Regions from separate parts of the Pseudomonas sp. URMO17WK12:I7 genome, predicted to be linked through region 1. Evidence: riboswitches for the same ligand, from Rfam matches in the RefSeq annotation. Region 1 holds a riboswitch; the other holds the start of a gene.
The links. Region 1 has a riboswitch for thiamine pyrophosphate ahead of thiC (phosphomethylpyrimidine synthase ThiC). Riboswitches for the same ligand answer to the same signal wherever they lie in the genome.
Positions count from the first base shown of each region.

Region 2: another riboswitch for thiamine pyrophosphate. It lies ahead of H040_RS09520 (TenA family protein); the one in region 1 lies ahead of thiC (phosphomethylpyrimidine synthase ThiC).

Region 1 is NZ_QLTL01000008.1:107,076-115,069, reverse strand. Features, by position in the region: gene thiC (phosphomethylpyrimidine synthase ThiC) at 1-1,612, opposite strand, end outside; TPP riboswitch at 1,767-1,873, opposite strand; gene H040_RS12745 (TolC family outer membrane protein) at 2,035-3,468, shown strand; gene waaA (lipid IV(A) 3-deoxy-D-manno-octulosonic acid transferase) at 3,583-4,854, opposite strand; gene H040_RS12730 (LysR family transcriptional regulator) at 4,866-5,756, opposite strand; gene H040_RS12725 (DMT family transporter) at 5,844-6,176, shown strand; gene H040_RS12720 (NAD(P)/FAD-dependent oxidoreductase) at 6,223-7,398, shown strand; gene H040_RS12715 (aldo/keto reductase) at 7,395-7,994, shown strand, end outside.
Region 2 is NZ_QLTL01000006.1:25,262-33,255, forward strand. Features, by position in the region: gene H040_RS09515 (Ig-like domain-containing protein) at 1-2,027, opposite strand, end outside; TPP riboswitch at 2,279-2,393, shown strand; gene H040_RS09520 (TenA family protein) at 2,473-3,120, shown strand; gene tenA (thiaminase II) at 3,117-3,782, shown strand; gene H040_RS09530 (hypothetical protein) at 3,794-3,988, opposite strand; gene H040_RS09535 (anti-sigma factor) at 4,377-5,081, opposite strand; gene H040_RS09540 (sigma-70 family RNA polymerase sigma factor) at 5,078-5,518, opposite strand; gene H040_RS27695 (hypothetical protein) at 5,519-5,653, opposite strand; gene H040_RS09545 (DUF3455 domain-containing protein) at 5,828-6,355, shown strand; gene H040_RS09550 (sigma-70 family RNA polymerase sigma factor) at 6,459-7,007, shown strand; gene H040_RS09555 (anti-sigma factor) at 7,004-7,702, shown strand; gene H040_RS09560 (carboxymuconolactone decarboxylase family protein) at 7,964-7,994, shown strand, end outside.

The DNA.
Region 1 (7,994 bases):
AACGCGCCTTGGACAAGGCATTGTCGCGAATCTGCGCACCCGGGTGACCTTTGGCGAGGTCCGCAGCATGGGCGGCGATCTTGTAGGTGATGATGCCCGTCTTGACGTCATCCTTGTTCGGCAGGCCCAGGTGCTCCTTGGGCGTGACGTAGCAGAGCATGGCGCAACCGAACCAGCCGATCATTGCCGCACCGATACCCGAGGTGATGTGGTCGTAGCCCGGGGCGATATCGGTGGTCAGCGGGCCGAGGGTGTAGAACGGCGCCTCGTCGCAGCATTCCAGCTGCTTGTCCATGTTCTCCTTGATCAGCTGCATCGGCACGTGGCCGGGGCCTTCGATCATGCACTGCACGTCATGCTTCCAGGCGATCTTGGTCAGCTCCCCGAGGGTTTCCAGCTCACCGAACTGGGCCGCGTCGTTGGCGTCGGCGATCGAACCTGGGCGCAGGCCGTCGCCAAGCGAGAAGCTGACGTCGTAGGCCTTCATGATTTCGCAAATCTCGTCGAAGTGCGTGTACAGGAAGTTTTCCTTGTGATGCGCCAGGCACCACTTGGCCATGATCGAGCCACCGCGGCTTACGATACCGGTGACGCGCTTGGCGGTCAGCGGCACATAGCGCAATAGCACACCGGCGTGGATGGTGAAGTAGTCCACGCCTTGCTCGGCCTGTTCGATCAAGGTGTCGCGGAACAGCTCCCAGGTCAGGTCCTCGGCCACGCCGTTGACCTTTTCCAAGGCTTGGTAGATTGGCACGGTACCGATCGGCACCGGCGAGTTGCGGATGATCCACTCGCGGGTTTCGTGAATGTGCTTGCCGGTGGACAGGTCCATGACGGTGTCCGAGCCCCAGCGAATACCCCAGGTCAGCTTGGCCACTTCTTCCTCGATCGAGGAACCCAGGGCGCTATTGCCAATGTTGCCGTTGATCTTCACCAGGAAGTTGCGGCCGATGATCATCGGCTCCACTTCAGGGTGGTTGATGTTGGCCGGGATGATCGCGCGGCCACGGGCGACTTCCTGGCGAACGAACTCTGGGGTGATTTCTTTCGGAATGTTGGCACCGAAGCTGTGGCCGGCGTGCTGCTCGTTCAGCAGGCCAGCAGCGCGGGCTTCCTGCAGCTTCATGTTCTCGCGGATGGCCACGTATTCCATCTCGGCGGTGATGATGCCCTGGCGGGCATAGTGCATCTGCGAGACGTTGGCGCCAGCCTTGGCACGGCGAGGGTTGCGCACGTGGGCAAAACGCAGCTTGGCCAGCTCCGCATCGTTCAGGCGCTGCTGGCCGAAGTCGGAGCTCAGGCCGCCCAGGCGCTCGGTGTCGCCACGCGCCTCGATCCAGGCCGATCGCACATCGGCCAGGCCCTTGCGCACATCGATGATGACGTTGGGGTCGGTGTACGGGCCGGAGGTGTCGTAGACCAGCACCGGTGCATTGCTTTCGCCACCGAAGTCGGTCGGGGTGTCGTCCAGGCTGATTTCGCGCATGGGTACGCGGATGTCCGGGCGCGAGCCTTCGACATAGACCTTGCGCGAACGCGGGAACGGTTGCACGGACTGCTGATCGACTTGCGCCGATTCGCTGAGGTTGATCGTTTTTTCTTGTTTGGTCATCACAGGCTCTCCAGACGGCTTCCTAGCAGTGGAATGTCGGGGTGAACCTGAACGACGCGGACGCACCCTTGACGGGTGCAGTGCCGGACATGGGGGTGCCTGAAGCTGCATGCAGCTGCGACATTCCCGGACCTGGCACAAGAGGCTCCCCGGGAAGGCGAGCAATCTTGTTCCCTACGCAGGCGCTAACCTGATCAGGTTCAACGGGATCCGCACCTCTGCGATCTCAGCCTTTGCTTCAAGGCACCCCGACAAGAACATGCGCAGTCTAGACTGGAGTGGTCGGCAAAGCCAAGCGGGTAAAACGCAGGGGAGATGAAAGGCGCAACCTATGATTGTTGGCGGGTGCGCATGGCACTACACTGGCCCGTCGCTCGATACTCAACAGTTCAGTAATTAAATTTCGTACAAGGATTGCCTCTATGCTGCGCAAACTTTCACTGGCGATAGCCGTGTCTTGTGCGTCCAACGGAGTGGCCTGGGCAGCGGATTTGCCGACTCCGGTAAAAACCGACCTGGTCAGTGTTTATCAGGAAGCGGTCGACAACAACGCCGATCTTGCAGCCGCCCGTGCCGATTATGGCGCTCAGAAAGAAATCGTGCCGCAGGCCCGTGCCGGCTTGCTGCCAAACCTCTCGGCTGGTGCCGAGATGCTCAATACCCGCACCAAGATCGACCAGCCTTCGGCTACCGCCAACCGCAGCGGCAATACCTGGAGCGCGACCCTCGCGCAGCCGATCTTCCGCGCGGATCGCTGGTTCCAGCTGCAAGCCGCCGAAGCGGTGAACGAACAGGCAGCCTTGCAATTGTCGGCTACCGAGCAAAACCTGATCCTGCAGACCGCGCAGGATTACTTCTCGGTACTGCGCGCCCAGGACAACTTGGCGGCTACCAAGGCCGAGGAAGCGGCCTTCAAGCGCCAGCTGGACCAGTCCAACGAACGTTTCGACGTCGGCCTTTCCGACAAGACCGACGTGCTGCAGTCCCAGGCCAGCTACGATACCGCCCGGGCCAACCGGATCATCGCCGAGCGCCAGGTACAGGACGCGTTCGAGGCCTTGGTCACCCTGACCAACCGCGAATACAGCTCGATCCAGGGTGTGGTCCACACGCTACCGGTGAAAGTGCCAACCCCCAACGATGCCAAGGCCTGGGTAGAAACCGCAGGCCGCCAGAACCTCAATCTGCTGGCCACCAACCACGCCGTTGCCGCCGCCGAAGAAACCCTGCGCCAGCGCAAGGCCGGCCACGCGCCGACCCTCGATGCGGTGGCCAAGTACGAAAAAGGCGACAACGACAGCCTCGGCTTCACCAACCCGTCACCGTTCGGCCAGCGCTACAGCGGAGATGTGGAACAGACCAGCGTCGGCCTGCAGCTGAATATCCCGATCTACAGCGGCGGCCTGACCAGCTCGCAAGTCCGCGAGGCTTATCAGCGCCTGAGCCAGAGCGAACAGCAGCGTGAGAGCCTGCGCCGCCAGGTGGTGGAGAACACCCGCAACCTGCACCGTGCGGTAAACACCGATGTGGAGCAGGTGCAGGCGCGCAAGCAGTCGATCATTTCCAACCAGAGTGCGCTGGAAGCCACTGAAATCGGCTACCAGGTCGGTACCCGCAACATCGTCGACGTGCTCGACGCCCAGCGCCAGCTGTACACCTCGGTGCGTGACTACAACAACAGCCGCTATGACTACATTCTCGACAACCTGAGCCTCAAGCAAGCTGCCGGGACCTTGAGCCCGCAGGACCTGCAGGACCTCAAGCAATATCTGAAACCGGACTACAACCCGGACAAGGACTTCCTGCCACCGGACCTGGCTGCTGCGGCAGCCAAGAACTTCGAGCGCAGGCCTTGAGATGAGCGCTGGATTCTTCGCGGGTAAACCCGCTCCCACAGGTATCACACAGGGCCTGAGGCCAATGGTGAACCTGTAGGAACGGGTTAACCCGCGAAGAAGGCCACACAAAAATCAGCGGATGAGCGCGCCCAGCCCATCCAGCAAGCGCTGCAAGGCGCCCTGGTTGGCCCGCATCACCGCCCTGCCCGCTTCGCCCATGCGCTGCGCATCCTGAGGCAGTTCGATCAAGCGCCGCACCGCTTCGGCCAGCCCGTCGGCATCATCAACCTGCTGCAACGCCCCCGCCTCGCGCAACATGGCGCTGATTTCGAGGAAATTGAACACATGTGGCCCCATGAGCACCGGCAATGCCAGTGCCGCTGGCTCCAATGGGTTATGGCCCCCCGTGGCCACCAGGCTGCCGCCGACAAAGGCGATATCGGCCAAGGCGTAGAGGAAAAGCAGCTCGCCCATGGTGTCGCCGAGCAATACGCGGGTCTGAGCTTCGACCACAGTTCCAACAGAGCGGCGCACAGTGGTGAACTGGGCGGCACACAACGCATGTACCGCATCGAAGCGCTCAGGGTGGCGCGGCACCAAAAGCAATAACGCATCACCATGTACCTGCAGCAGCTTCTGATGCGCCTGCAGGATCAGAGCGTCCTCACCTTCGTGGGTACTGGCGGCGATCCACACCGGGCGCTGCCCTGCGCCCCATTGTTCGCGCAACGCCTTGGCACGCGGCAACAGTTGATCGTCAATTTTCAGGTCGAACTTGATCGAGCCGGTTACCTGCACGCATTCAGCCCGTGCCCCCAGAACACGAAAACGTTGCGCCTCGGTTTCGGTCTGAACCGCAATCAGGCTCATCTCGGCGAGCATTGGGCGGGTCAGGTTGGCGAAACGCGCATAACCACGGGCCGAGCGCTCGGACAACCGGGCGTTGGCCAGGGCTACCGGAATGCCGCGTTTGGCACACTGGTGAATGTGATTGGGCCACAGCTCGGTTTCCATGATGATGCCCAGCCGGGGCTTCACATGATCGAGAAAACGCCCGGCCGCCCACGGCAGGTCGTAGGGCAGGTAGCAATGCTGGACGCGCGGTTCATTGGCGAACATCGCGCGAATGCGCTCGGAGCCGGTCGGGGTCATGCAGGTAAGCGTGATCGGCAAGTCCGGGTAGGCCTTGAGCAGCTCACGTACCATCGGTGCGGCGGCAATGCTTTCGCCGACCGACACCGCATGCACCCAGATCCCTCCTTGGCGCATGGCCGGCAGGTTGCGGGCAAAGCGCTCACCGATGCGCTGGCCGTAGGCCGGCGCCTTGCGCGCGCGCAGGTACAGGCGCAGCGCAACCAGCGGCAGGCCCAGGTGAAACAGCAAGGTATAGAGAGTTCTGTTCATGGCGGCGGAGTTTACCCGATCGCGCGCAGGTGCACCGCAAAGCGCTCGGCCAACCATTGCGCGGCCGGGCCCAGCGGTTCATCGCGGCGCCAGGCCAGTTCCGCCACCAGCGCTGGCGGGCGCCATTCGCTGTCGAGTTCGACCATGTGCGCCTGGTAGGTTGGATACTGCACCACATGCCGCGGCAACCAGGCCCAACCCAGCCCACGCATCAGCAATTCGGCCATGGCATAGAAGCTGTCGGCGCGCCACACGTGCGGGCTTATCGCCTCCCCGCCGGGATAACCACTTTGCTGCGGGGTGATCAGCAATTGCCGGTGCCGAGCCAGTTGCTGACGGGTAACCCGGCCCTCGCGCGCCAGCGGGTGGCCGGCCGCGCACACCGTGACCATTTCCACACTGCCCAGGGCTCGCCGCTCAAGCGCTGCCGGGATGCGCTCGTGATGGAAGAACAGCCCCAGGTCGGCACGCCGCTCGGCCAGCTTGCGCGCCACGTCGCCTTGGGCGCCGCTGGCCAGTTGCACCTCCAGATAGGGATACCGGCTGGCCAGTTCGTCGAGGCTGTCGATCACCGGCTGATAAGGCATGGCCTCATCCTGGGCGACCCTGAGCAGTGCTTCCTGGCCACGCATCAGCGCCAGCGCGCGTCCATCCAGGCGCTCGCACTGACGCAACAGTTCACGGGCATCCTCGAGCAACGCTGTACCGTTTTCGGTCAGTTTCGGCTGCCGCCCGCTACTGCGCTCGAACAGCGTGACACCCAGGTCGGCCTCAAGCAGCGCGATGGCATTGCTGATGGCCGACTGCGCCTTGCGCTGTTCGCGGGCCACTGCGGAAAACGAGCGCAATTCGGCAACACGCAGGAAGGTGCGCAGCTGTTCAAGGTTCCATTGCTCGGCCATAAACCTATCTCCAATTCGGATAGGTAATGACTTTACCGCATCTGGGCAACCGCTAGAATGCCGAGCCAGTTACCGGAGGATCCTGCCATGAACGCCTATACCTATCTCGCCATCGCCATCTGCGCCGAAGTCATCGCCACTGCTTCCATGAAGGCGGTCAAGGGGCTGAGCACGCCGTTGCCGTTGCTGCTGATGGTGGTCGGCTATGGGATCGCGTTCTGGATGCTGACCTTGGTGGTGCGCAGCATTCCGGTGGGCATCGCCTATGCGCTCTGGTCCGGGCTGGGCATCGTGCTGATCAGCCTGGCTGCGCTGGTGGTCTATGGGCAGAAGCTGGATGTGCCGGCAATGCTGGGCATGGCCATGATCGTCGGCGGCGTGGTGGTGATTCAACTGTTCTCCAAGACTGCCGGGCACTGAGGCAGGCTGTATACTTGCCAGCTGTCCCAGTCTTCGAGGTACCGCCATGCCATCCGCCATTTCCACTGACGTGCTGATCGTCGGCGCCGGGGTCGCAGGCCTCTGGCTCAATGCCCGCCTGCGTCGCCTGGGTTACTCGACAGTGCTGGTGGAGCGCGCCAGTCTTGGTGGCGAGCAGACCATCAAGTCCCAGGGCATCATTCACGGCGGTACCAAGTATGCCTTGCACGGCGCACTGACCGGCGCCTCGGAAGCCATCGCCGACATGCCGCGGCGCTGGCGCGAAGCGATCAGTGGCAGCGGCGAGCTGGACCTGACCCGCACCCGCCTGCTTTCGGATGCCCATTACCTGTGGTCGCCAGGCACCCTGGCCGGCAACCTGACCAGCTTCTTCGCCAGCAAGGCCGTGCGTGGCCGGGTCGATCAGGTAAAAGGCGAGCAATTGCCGCCGGCCCTGCAGGACCGCGCCTTCAAAGGCAAGGTCTACCGCTTGGCAGAACTGGTGATCGATGTGCCCAGCCTGCTCGCCAACCTGGCCGAACTGGCCGGTGACAGCCTGCTCGCAGGCGAACATATCGAACCGTTGCGCGAGGGCGACGAACTGGTCGGCCTGCGCGTCGACGCCCGCGAAATCCGCGCCCAGCGCATCGTGCTCAGCGCCGGTGCTGGCACCGCAGAGCTGCTGCATGCCCTGGGCCTGCAGCAACCTGCCATGCAGACCCGGCCATTGCACATGGTCCTGGCCAAGGGGCCAAACCTCAAGCCGCTGTATGCGCACTGCCTGGGCGGTGGACCAAAACCGCGTGTGACCGTCACCACCCACCCTGCCGCAGATGGCCAGTGGGTCTGGTACCTTGGCGGCGATATCGCCGAGGCCGACGGCGTAGCCCGCGAACCCGCCGCGCAGATTGCCGCCGCGCAAAAAGAAATCGCCAGCCTGCTGCCCTGGGTCGATCAAAGCCAGGTGCGCTGGGCGACCCTGCGCGTCGATCGCGCCGAGCCCGCGCAGTCCGGCCTGGTCCGCCCCGACAACGCCTTCCTCGCCGAGCAGCAGCGCCTGCTGGTGGGCTGGCCGACCAAACTCGCATTGGCACCGGACTTCAGTGACCGCGTACTGGCCAGCCTCGAGCGCGATGGTGTGCGCCCGGCGGCACAGGCCGACCTCGCCGGCTTGCCGCGCCCGGCCCTGGGTGTACCCGCCTGGGAGCAACTGCTGCCATGACCTTGCCAACCTTGCATGGCTTGCACCGCCCCCTGGGCAGCACCGGTTTCAAGGTTTCGCCGCTGGGTCTGGGCACGGTCAAGCTGGGCCGCGACCAAGGCGTCAAATACCCCAATGGCTTTACCATTCCCGGTGATGACGAAGCCCGCCTGCTGCTGGCCCAGGCCCGCGAACTGGGTATCAACCTGATCGATACCGCCCCGGCCTATGGGCGCAGTGAAGAGCGCCTTGGGCCGCTGCTGCGCGGCCAGCGTGATGAGTGGGTGATTGTCAGCAAGGTGGGTGAAGAGTTCGAAGACGGCCAGTCCAGCTTCAACTTCAGCGCCGCCCACACCCGCCGCTCGGTGGAGCGCAGCCTGCGCCGCCTGGAAACCGACCGCATCGAGCTGGTGCTGGTGCACTCCGATGGCAATGACTTGGAAATCCTCGAGCAGCAGGAGGTCTACCAGACCCTCGCCGAACTCAAGCAGGAAGGCAAGATTCTCGGTTATGGGCTTTCCGGCAAGACCGTCGCCGGTGGCCTGAAGGCGCTGGAACAAGGCGATTGCGCCATGGTCACCTACAACCTCAACGAGCAGGCAGAACGCCCGGTGCTG
Region 2 (7,994 bases), on a different contig from region 1:
TTGATCACTGCCTTGTACTTCTCGGACAGCACGTCGGCCAGCGAGATGGGTTGTTTCGGGCCCTTGCCGGTCTCATGCTCCATGATGTTGACGAAGTACAGTTTGTCGCCGACCTTGATGCCATTCTTGGCGAAGTTGATGATGATGTCGTAACGCTCGGCGATGCCTTGCAGTGGCAGGATGCCGTTGTTGTCGTCGGTCTTGCCGTCGCCGTTGAGGTCCATGGTGCCGTCGAATGGCACGGCGTGTTCCATGATGTTGCCGTCGTTGGCGATCATGTGGAACGGCACGCGGGCGTAAGACACGTTGGAGCCGGACGGGCCCTTGAACTCACCACCGTTGCCTGCAATTTCACGGACCACCGCGAACTTGAAGTAGCGCGACACCGAGCCGTTGAGGATGCGGAAGCGGTAGCTGCGGGCGCGCACCTTGAGCTTGGGCTGGTACTGCCAGTTGACCAGCACCTGGTCACCGAGGAAGCCGTCGGTGTTGAACGGGTTGAACCACAGCTGGCCGTTCTGATCCCAGGCCTTGTCAGCGATCACCAGGTTGACGTCGTAGTCGCGGTTGCCCCACGGCATGGCCGAACCGCTCGGAAAGCGCAGGTTGACGCCGTCCTGCAGCGCTTCGTTGCCGCGGTCGATGGCGCTGTAGTAGTTCATCATCACGGCGTTGCCCTTGTAGACGTTCTGCGCCGTGAAATCCATCATGTGGTCGTGGAACCAGTGGGTACTCATGGTTTCGTGCCAGTCCCCACGAATCTTGATGCTGCCGTTCTCGCAGGTCTTCAGCCCAGGGCTTGCGTCGTTGACGAACAGGGTTTCGCCGGGCGAGCAGGGGAAGGCGGCACGCGGGTCTTCGGCACGGGTGTTGATGGTGTCGTAGCCCGCCAACTGGATCGGCCAGCGGTAGTCATAGTACTGCCCAGGGAAGAAGTAGGCGTTGGCGAAGCCATCGCTCTCGGCCGGGGAGTGTCCGTTGTGCTCGTGGGTGGAAATGGTGTGCAGGCCAAAGCCTGCGTTGGCCGCCGGGTCGATGGGCAGCGCGTTGTAGTGGCGCATCAGCACCGGCTGGCCATAGCGGACCATCAGCAGCTTCGGCGGGAAGGTGCCGTCGAAGGTCCACAGCGATTTGTGGTTCTGCTGCGGGAAATTCGGGTGGAAGCGGGGGTCGATGCCCTTGGTGGTGCCGAGGGTGGTGGGGATGTCCGAGGTCTGGTAGTACAGGCCGCCCGGCGCGAACTCGCCGACGGCATAGTTGTGCAACTGCTTGCGGTCACGCAGCCCCTGGTTGATGCGCGCACCGGCCTGCGCCGTCTTGAACGCCGCCTGGGGGTAGAATTCGTTCCAGCGCTGGTGTGCCCAGCCTTTTCCTGGTGGCCGGCCTTCTGCTGGCGAGCCGACCGAGTTGCGGTTGAGGAACAGCTCGATCTGCGCCTTCCACGGGTTGCGGTCGAGGGTGTTGGCGTACTGGGTCGGGAACGGGAATAGGCCCGGTTGCTTGAGGAAGGCTTCCAAGGCGTTGCCATTCGGGCTGCTGCGGGCCACCACGTCCGGGTCTTGCGCAGGGGCTGCGCCCAGTGTGGGGACCGGGAAGGTCAGGGTAGGGGGTGGCAGGTTGGGGTCGAGTTTCTCCGGGCCGAATTCCTCGAACAGCAGCAGTTGCTGGGTGAACGGCTGGGCGCCGAACAACGGGCTCGGCTTGCCGTTGGTAGGGTAATTGCGTGACGTCTGCAAGGCAGGCGGCAGCACGTTGTCGACGCGGTTGCTCGTGCGAGTGCCGTATACCCCGTTTTGCAGTTCCAGGGCGCCTTCGTTGGCCTCGGGCAAGGTGAACAGGTTAAGCAGCGCCGGGGCTGGGTCAGCCGGCTGGTCATCGTAATGCGACGGGTCCGTCGGCGGTGGCTGGCTGACATCATCCAGCGAGGAGGCCATGGCTGAGATCAGTCCGAGGCTGAGCATCAGCGCGGTTACGGCGGACAATTTGAAGGCGTGGCTGTTGGGGTGGATCACGGCAGGGTTTTTCATTGCCTGGTGCCTCGCTCACGGCTAAATGGCTACGGGCCATCAATGGCGTATTGCCGGTTTTTCAAGGCCTGAGCAACGGATGTGCCAACAGATGTTTCCGTAATGCTTTGTTATACAAATCCTTGTGGCGCCTGAGGCGCGCAAAATAATGGGGTGTCAAAGAGCGGGTGTAGGCCCCCGAAACTGGGCAGGGCTTGGCCCAACTCCGGTGATGGGAATGGTGACAATGGGTGATTGGGGCTGTATACCTGTTACCCACCAAGGGGAGCCCGGCAACGGGCTGAGAAACCGCTGGCAACTGCAGCGCGGTGACCCTTCGAACCTGATCCGGATCATGCCGGCGAAGGGATGGGACTACCGACCTGCCTTTTTGCCGGCCTCATTGCGAGGCCACATCATGCCCAGCCGCTACGGTCTCGCTGTCATGCCCAAGGGGGGCAGCAACATGACCGAACGCTTCAGCGAAACCCTTCAACGCCAGAACCAACCCACCTGGTCTGCCGCCGTTGGCCACCGCTTCGTCACCGAACTTTGCGCGGGCAGCGTGGCCGACCCGATCATGGTCCGCTACCTGGTCCAGGACCACCGCTTTCTCGACAGCTTCCTGACCTTGCTCGGCGCCGCGATCGCCACGGCCGACACCTTTGAAGCCCGCCTGCGCTTCGGCCGCTTCGCAGGGATGATCTCCAGCGACGAAAACACCTATTTCCTGCGTGCGTTCGAGGCCCTGGATGTCAGCCCGGCGCAACGCACCGAGCCCGCAGACACTGCACCTACCGCCGGCTTCAAGGCCATCATGCGCGAGGCCGCCGCTACCCGTTCCTATGCTGCCGCACTGGCCGTTCTCAACGTTGCCGAAGGCCTTTATCTGGACTGGGCCCTCAAGGCACCCAAGCCGTTACCTGCCAACTTCGTCTATGCCGAATGGATCACCCTGCACGACAACCCGGCATTCTGTGATTTTGTTGCCTTCCTGAAGGCCGAACTGGACCGGGTAGGCCCACAGGAGGCGGCATTGGCCAGTGATTTTTACGCCCGCACCGTGGCGCTGGAGCTGGCCTTCTTCGACGCCGTCTACACCGAGGAGGCTTGAGCATGGATATTTTCGAGCGCTTGAAGGCTGCTACTGCCGGGCAGTGGAGCCGCTATGTCGACCACGACTTCGTGCGGCAGATGGGTGAGGGCACGCTGCCAGAGGAAGCTTTCCGTACTTACCTGATCCAGGACTACCTGTTCCTCATCCAGTTCGCCCGCGCCTGGGCACTGGCCGCCTACAAGAGCCGCCTTCCGGCGGATATCCGCGCTGCCCAGGCGGGCCTGGCGGCAATTCTCGACGAGACCGAGCTGCACCTGCGCTTGTGCGCGCGCTGGGGGTTGTCGCAGGCCGACATCCAGGCAGCGCCGGAACACCAGGCGACCGTGGCTTACACCCGCTACGTGCTCGACTGCGGCGCGGCGGGTGATTTGCTTGAACTGCATGCGGCGTTGGCGCCGTGCGTGATCGGGTACGCCGAGATCGGCCGCACGCTGGCAGCGCGCATCGGGGACTTGAGCGACCACCCGTACCGGGAGTGGATTGGCGAGTATGCCGGCGAGGCTTACCAGGGCGTGGCGGCAGCGGCGCGCAAGCACCTGGATGAACTGGCGGCGCGGAGCATGACCGAGCAGCGGTTTGTAGAGCTGGCACAGATCTTTGGCCAGGCTTCGCGGCTGGAGGCTGATTTCTGGCAGATGGGGCTGGATGGCGCTGCCTGAGGCCAGGCTATTCATTCGGGCTTTTGCATTGAAGTCTTGTGAATCGCCGTGCACATGTACCGTACGGCGATCCGGTCGCGCTCAGGCAGGGTGCGGAAGTGGTCGATGAGGTTGACCTCTTCCTTGTTCAGCCGGCGCAGGAATAGCCGTGGGTTGAATGACGTGAAAATACGAAGTCTGCGGACAAGAGGAGAATCGATTGCCATAGAATCGCCTTGCTTGATTGTGGGCTCGTCCGTGAGATTTCCCTACTTTGTCAGTGGATAAAGGCAAAGTCCAGCTACCGGGGTCTAGGTTTTGGGCGGTTTTTCCAGGCGCAGCACGCTTCATGTGAGTTGCCGCTGTTGCATATTTGAAAATATTCGGTCCCGCAGTTGGTACATTCCGTTTTCCCGTACGTACTAAGTCTAGGGCCCGGGGGCGCCGCCGAGCATGGGAGGGCTGGCGGCGAAACCGGGGGACGCGGCCAGGCAGAGGGCGGCCAGGCAGGTCGCGGCAATGCGTTGAACAAAGGTAAGCATGATGCGTCTCCTCGATTCTTCGGCCTTCGGATGAAGGTGAGGAATATACGGAGCAGCAGCCCGAATGGATGCATCACAACGACGTTATTTTTCCCTGGGCGATGACGGGACCGGTCGGCAGCCCGGTCGGCGAGCCGTTCAGCGGTTCAAGTGACACCGCCAGCACCGCGCCGTCGGTCAACGCATCAGCCAGTTCCGAGGGCACGGCCAAGGCTGTGGCGGCGTTGTCCGGCAGCAGGCCAAGCGAATGCGCTGTGCCATCGCCACCGATCAGCCAGGCCTGGGCACTACGATTCTGCCAGGTGGCGGTTTGGGTGGGGACGAACAGCACGCTGGCTCCACCGGCTTGAACCGTCGCGGCAAACAGCGTGATCCCGTCGCTCTGCTCCAGGCGGGCAAGCATTGCGGGCGGCGCTGGAGGGGGCGGCCGCAGCAGCGTGATCACGCTTGCCAGCAAGCCGGCCGCCAGAGCCGCCGAGGTCCAACGCCAGAACCCGAGGCCGCCCCACCAGGCCGCTCGTTCTCTCGGCTGCTGGCTGCCAGCAGGGAACAACTGCGCCTCGATCGCCTGCCAGACATGCGCTGGCGGGCTGGCCTCGGGCAGCTCATCGAGCCAGCAGGCAAAGTGAGACTGCCACGCGGCAATTGCCGCTTGAGCACTCGGGTCCTGCGCAGCCATGGCCTCGACCTGAGCGCGGTCCTCGGCGCTGAGCACGCCCAGCACGTTTTCGGCAATCAACTGATCGCGTTCGTCGGATGGCACGCCTTGCTCGTTCATAGGCCCGGGCACCCACGCAAGACCAGCAGCCCGCGACGGATCCAGCTTTTCATGGTACCCAGCGGGATGCTGTGGCGTTCGGCCAGCTCGGCATACGAGCAGCCCTCGAAGAATGCCACGCGGATATAGCGTTGCTGATCCTCCGCCAGCGTTGCCAGGCAGCGATCGATCCCATTGCCCTGGCGTTCGCGCTCGACGCTGTCGATGACCGTGTCCTTGGCAACCCATTGCGTGGCGGCTTTGAGTGGCTCGTGTACACGCCGGGCGCGGCGTCGGTCGATGGCCTTGTGCCGAGTGATGGTCGCAAGCCATGTGTAGGCACTGGCGAGCCCGGGGTCGAAACTGGAAGCCTTGAGCCAGATACTGGTGTAGACCTCCTGCAGCACTTCTTCTGCCTCGGCGCGATTGCCCAGGTAGTACAGGCAGATCCCGAACAGTCAGGCCGAAGTGGCGCGGTACAGGGTTTCGAAGGCCAGCCGGTTACCGCTGCCGCAGACCTGCAGCAGCACATCTTGTGCCTGGGCCTCGGTTTCCCCTGCGGTGGGATCCTCGGTGTTCGGTCTGATAGGCAAAGGGGGCGGTCTCCTGCGGCGCATTCATCCACTCTAGCCTGCTTTGCAAGTGCTGCCCGGGTGGCCCTGGCGCAGTTTTTTTCAATTCGGTGCATCCAGTCCACCCGTTGGCGGGTATTGCTTATGGGCGGCCTCTGTCTGCCCAGCCAAATGACCTGTCAGGAGCACTACCCCATGAGCCTCAAACCCTACGCCTGCCTTTTCGCCTGCAGCATCGCCCTGGCGCTGCAACCCGTTCACGCCCAATCCGCACTGCCAGATGCGGTCAAGGTCCCCGATGGCCATCGCGTCCTGCTCGAGACCGTAGGCGTCGGCGAGATCACCTACGAGTGCCGCGACAAGGCCAACACCCCCGGCCAGACCGAATGGACCTTCGTCGGCCCCAAGGCCGTGCTCAATGACCGTGCCGGCAAACAGGTAGGCGATTACTACGGCCCACCCGCCACCTGGCAGGCCAAGGACGGATCGAAAGTCACCGGCACCCAGCTGGCGGTGGCTCCCGCAGACAAAGGCGCCATACCCTATCAACTGGTCAAGGCCAACCCGGCCGAAGGCAATGGCGCCATGCAAGGGGTCAGCTACATCCAGCGCCTGGCCACCCGCGGCGGCGTGGCGCCGGCCAGCGACTGCACGGCGCAGAACAAAGGTGCCAAGCAGGTCGTCCAGTACCAGGCCGACTATGTGTTCTGGACAGCCAAGTAAGACGCACTTGAGCAGACACCTTGCAATCGTTCATCTACGCTCGTTGGCAAGCCCCCGGCTGGATGGCCGGGGTACCTTGCATGACACAAGGAAGCTGCACACGTTGAACTCGCCTGTCTCCCCCTTCGACTTCCACCGCTGCCTGCTGGCCTGCGCACAGGGCGACCGGCGCGCCCTGCAGGCGCTTTACGACCACGAAGGCGCGCGTCTGCTGGGCGTTGCCCGGCGCATCGCGCGTGACGACGCCAGCGCAGAAGACATCGTCCACGATGCATTCATCCGTATCTGGACCCGCGCCGCCAGTTTCGACCCGACACGTGGCTCGGCGCGCGGCTGGATCTACAGCATCACCCGCCACCTGGCACTGAATTCGATCCGTGATACCCGCCGTGAAACCGTGCTGGACGAAGCCGATATCGATACGACTCCGACACTGCACGGGGGACTCGATGACATTGACCTCTGGTCAGGGTCGGCGAAGATCTACCGTTGCCTCGAAAAACTGCAGCCTGCCCCGCAGCGTTGCATCCTGCACGCCTATGTGGACGGCTGCAGCCACGCCGAAATCGCCGGGTTGCTGGGGGCGCCATTGGGCACCGTCAAAGCCTGGATCAAGCGCAGCCTCAAAGCATTGCGGGAGTGCCTGGAATGAAGCCGGATACTGCCGAGGAACTAGACGAACTCGCCGGCGAGTTCGTGCTAGGAACCCTGTCGCCACAGCAACACGCCACAGTGACCGATCGCCTGGGCAGCGATCCGGCTTTGCGAGCCGCCGTGGATGCCTGGGAGGCACGTTTGCTGGAGCTGACCGCGCTGGCTGCACCGCAGCCACCGAGCGCCCGCCTGTGGGGCCGTATCCAGCGCAGTCTGAATGAGCTGGCTGCGCCCGCCGTACAACAGCCAGTCAAATGGTGGCGACGCCTCGGCCTGTGGCAAGGGCTGAGTGCTGCGGGGCTGGCTGCAAGCGTGGTCCTGGCGTTTACCTTGCTTACTGCGCCCCCGCCCACCACTCAATTCGTGGTGGTATTGGTGGCGCCGAGCAGCCAGACCGCCGGCTGGGTGGTGCAGGCCAGCGACAGCCGCATGATCGAGCTGATCCCGCTTGGCCAGGATGCGGTCCCCGAAGGCATGGCCCTTCAGTTCTGGACCAAGGGCGAACAGTGGCAAGCACCGGTTTCGCTGGGCCTGGTGAAGCCCGGAGAGCCCTATCGTGTTCCGTTACAGAGCCTGCCACCGCTAGAGGCCAACCAGTTGTTCGAACTGACATTGGAGAAATCCGGCGGTTCGCCTACCGGGCTGCCGATGGGGCCGGTGAAGTTCATTGGTCGCGCGGTAAAAGTGATTTGACCAAAAAGGTCTACAACCACTGACCGCTATGAGTCGATAGAGCTCGTCCACGACGGTCAGCTTTCGACCCATTGCGGACATTCGCGAAGGGCAATAAACGGCCTATAGCGCCCCTTCGACCATATTGCTCGATGAGTATTCATGGCGCACTTCGATACAGACATGGCCTAGTTCGAAGTTACCATCTTGGCCCTATGGGGCTAATCCAAGCGTAGCTAGAGTGGGCTTCAATAAACATCCACCCACTGCGAGCAACTACCCATGAACAACCGTCTTGATTACTTCAAGCTGT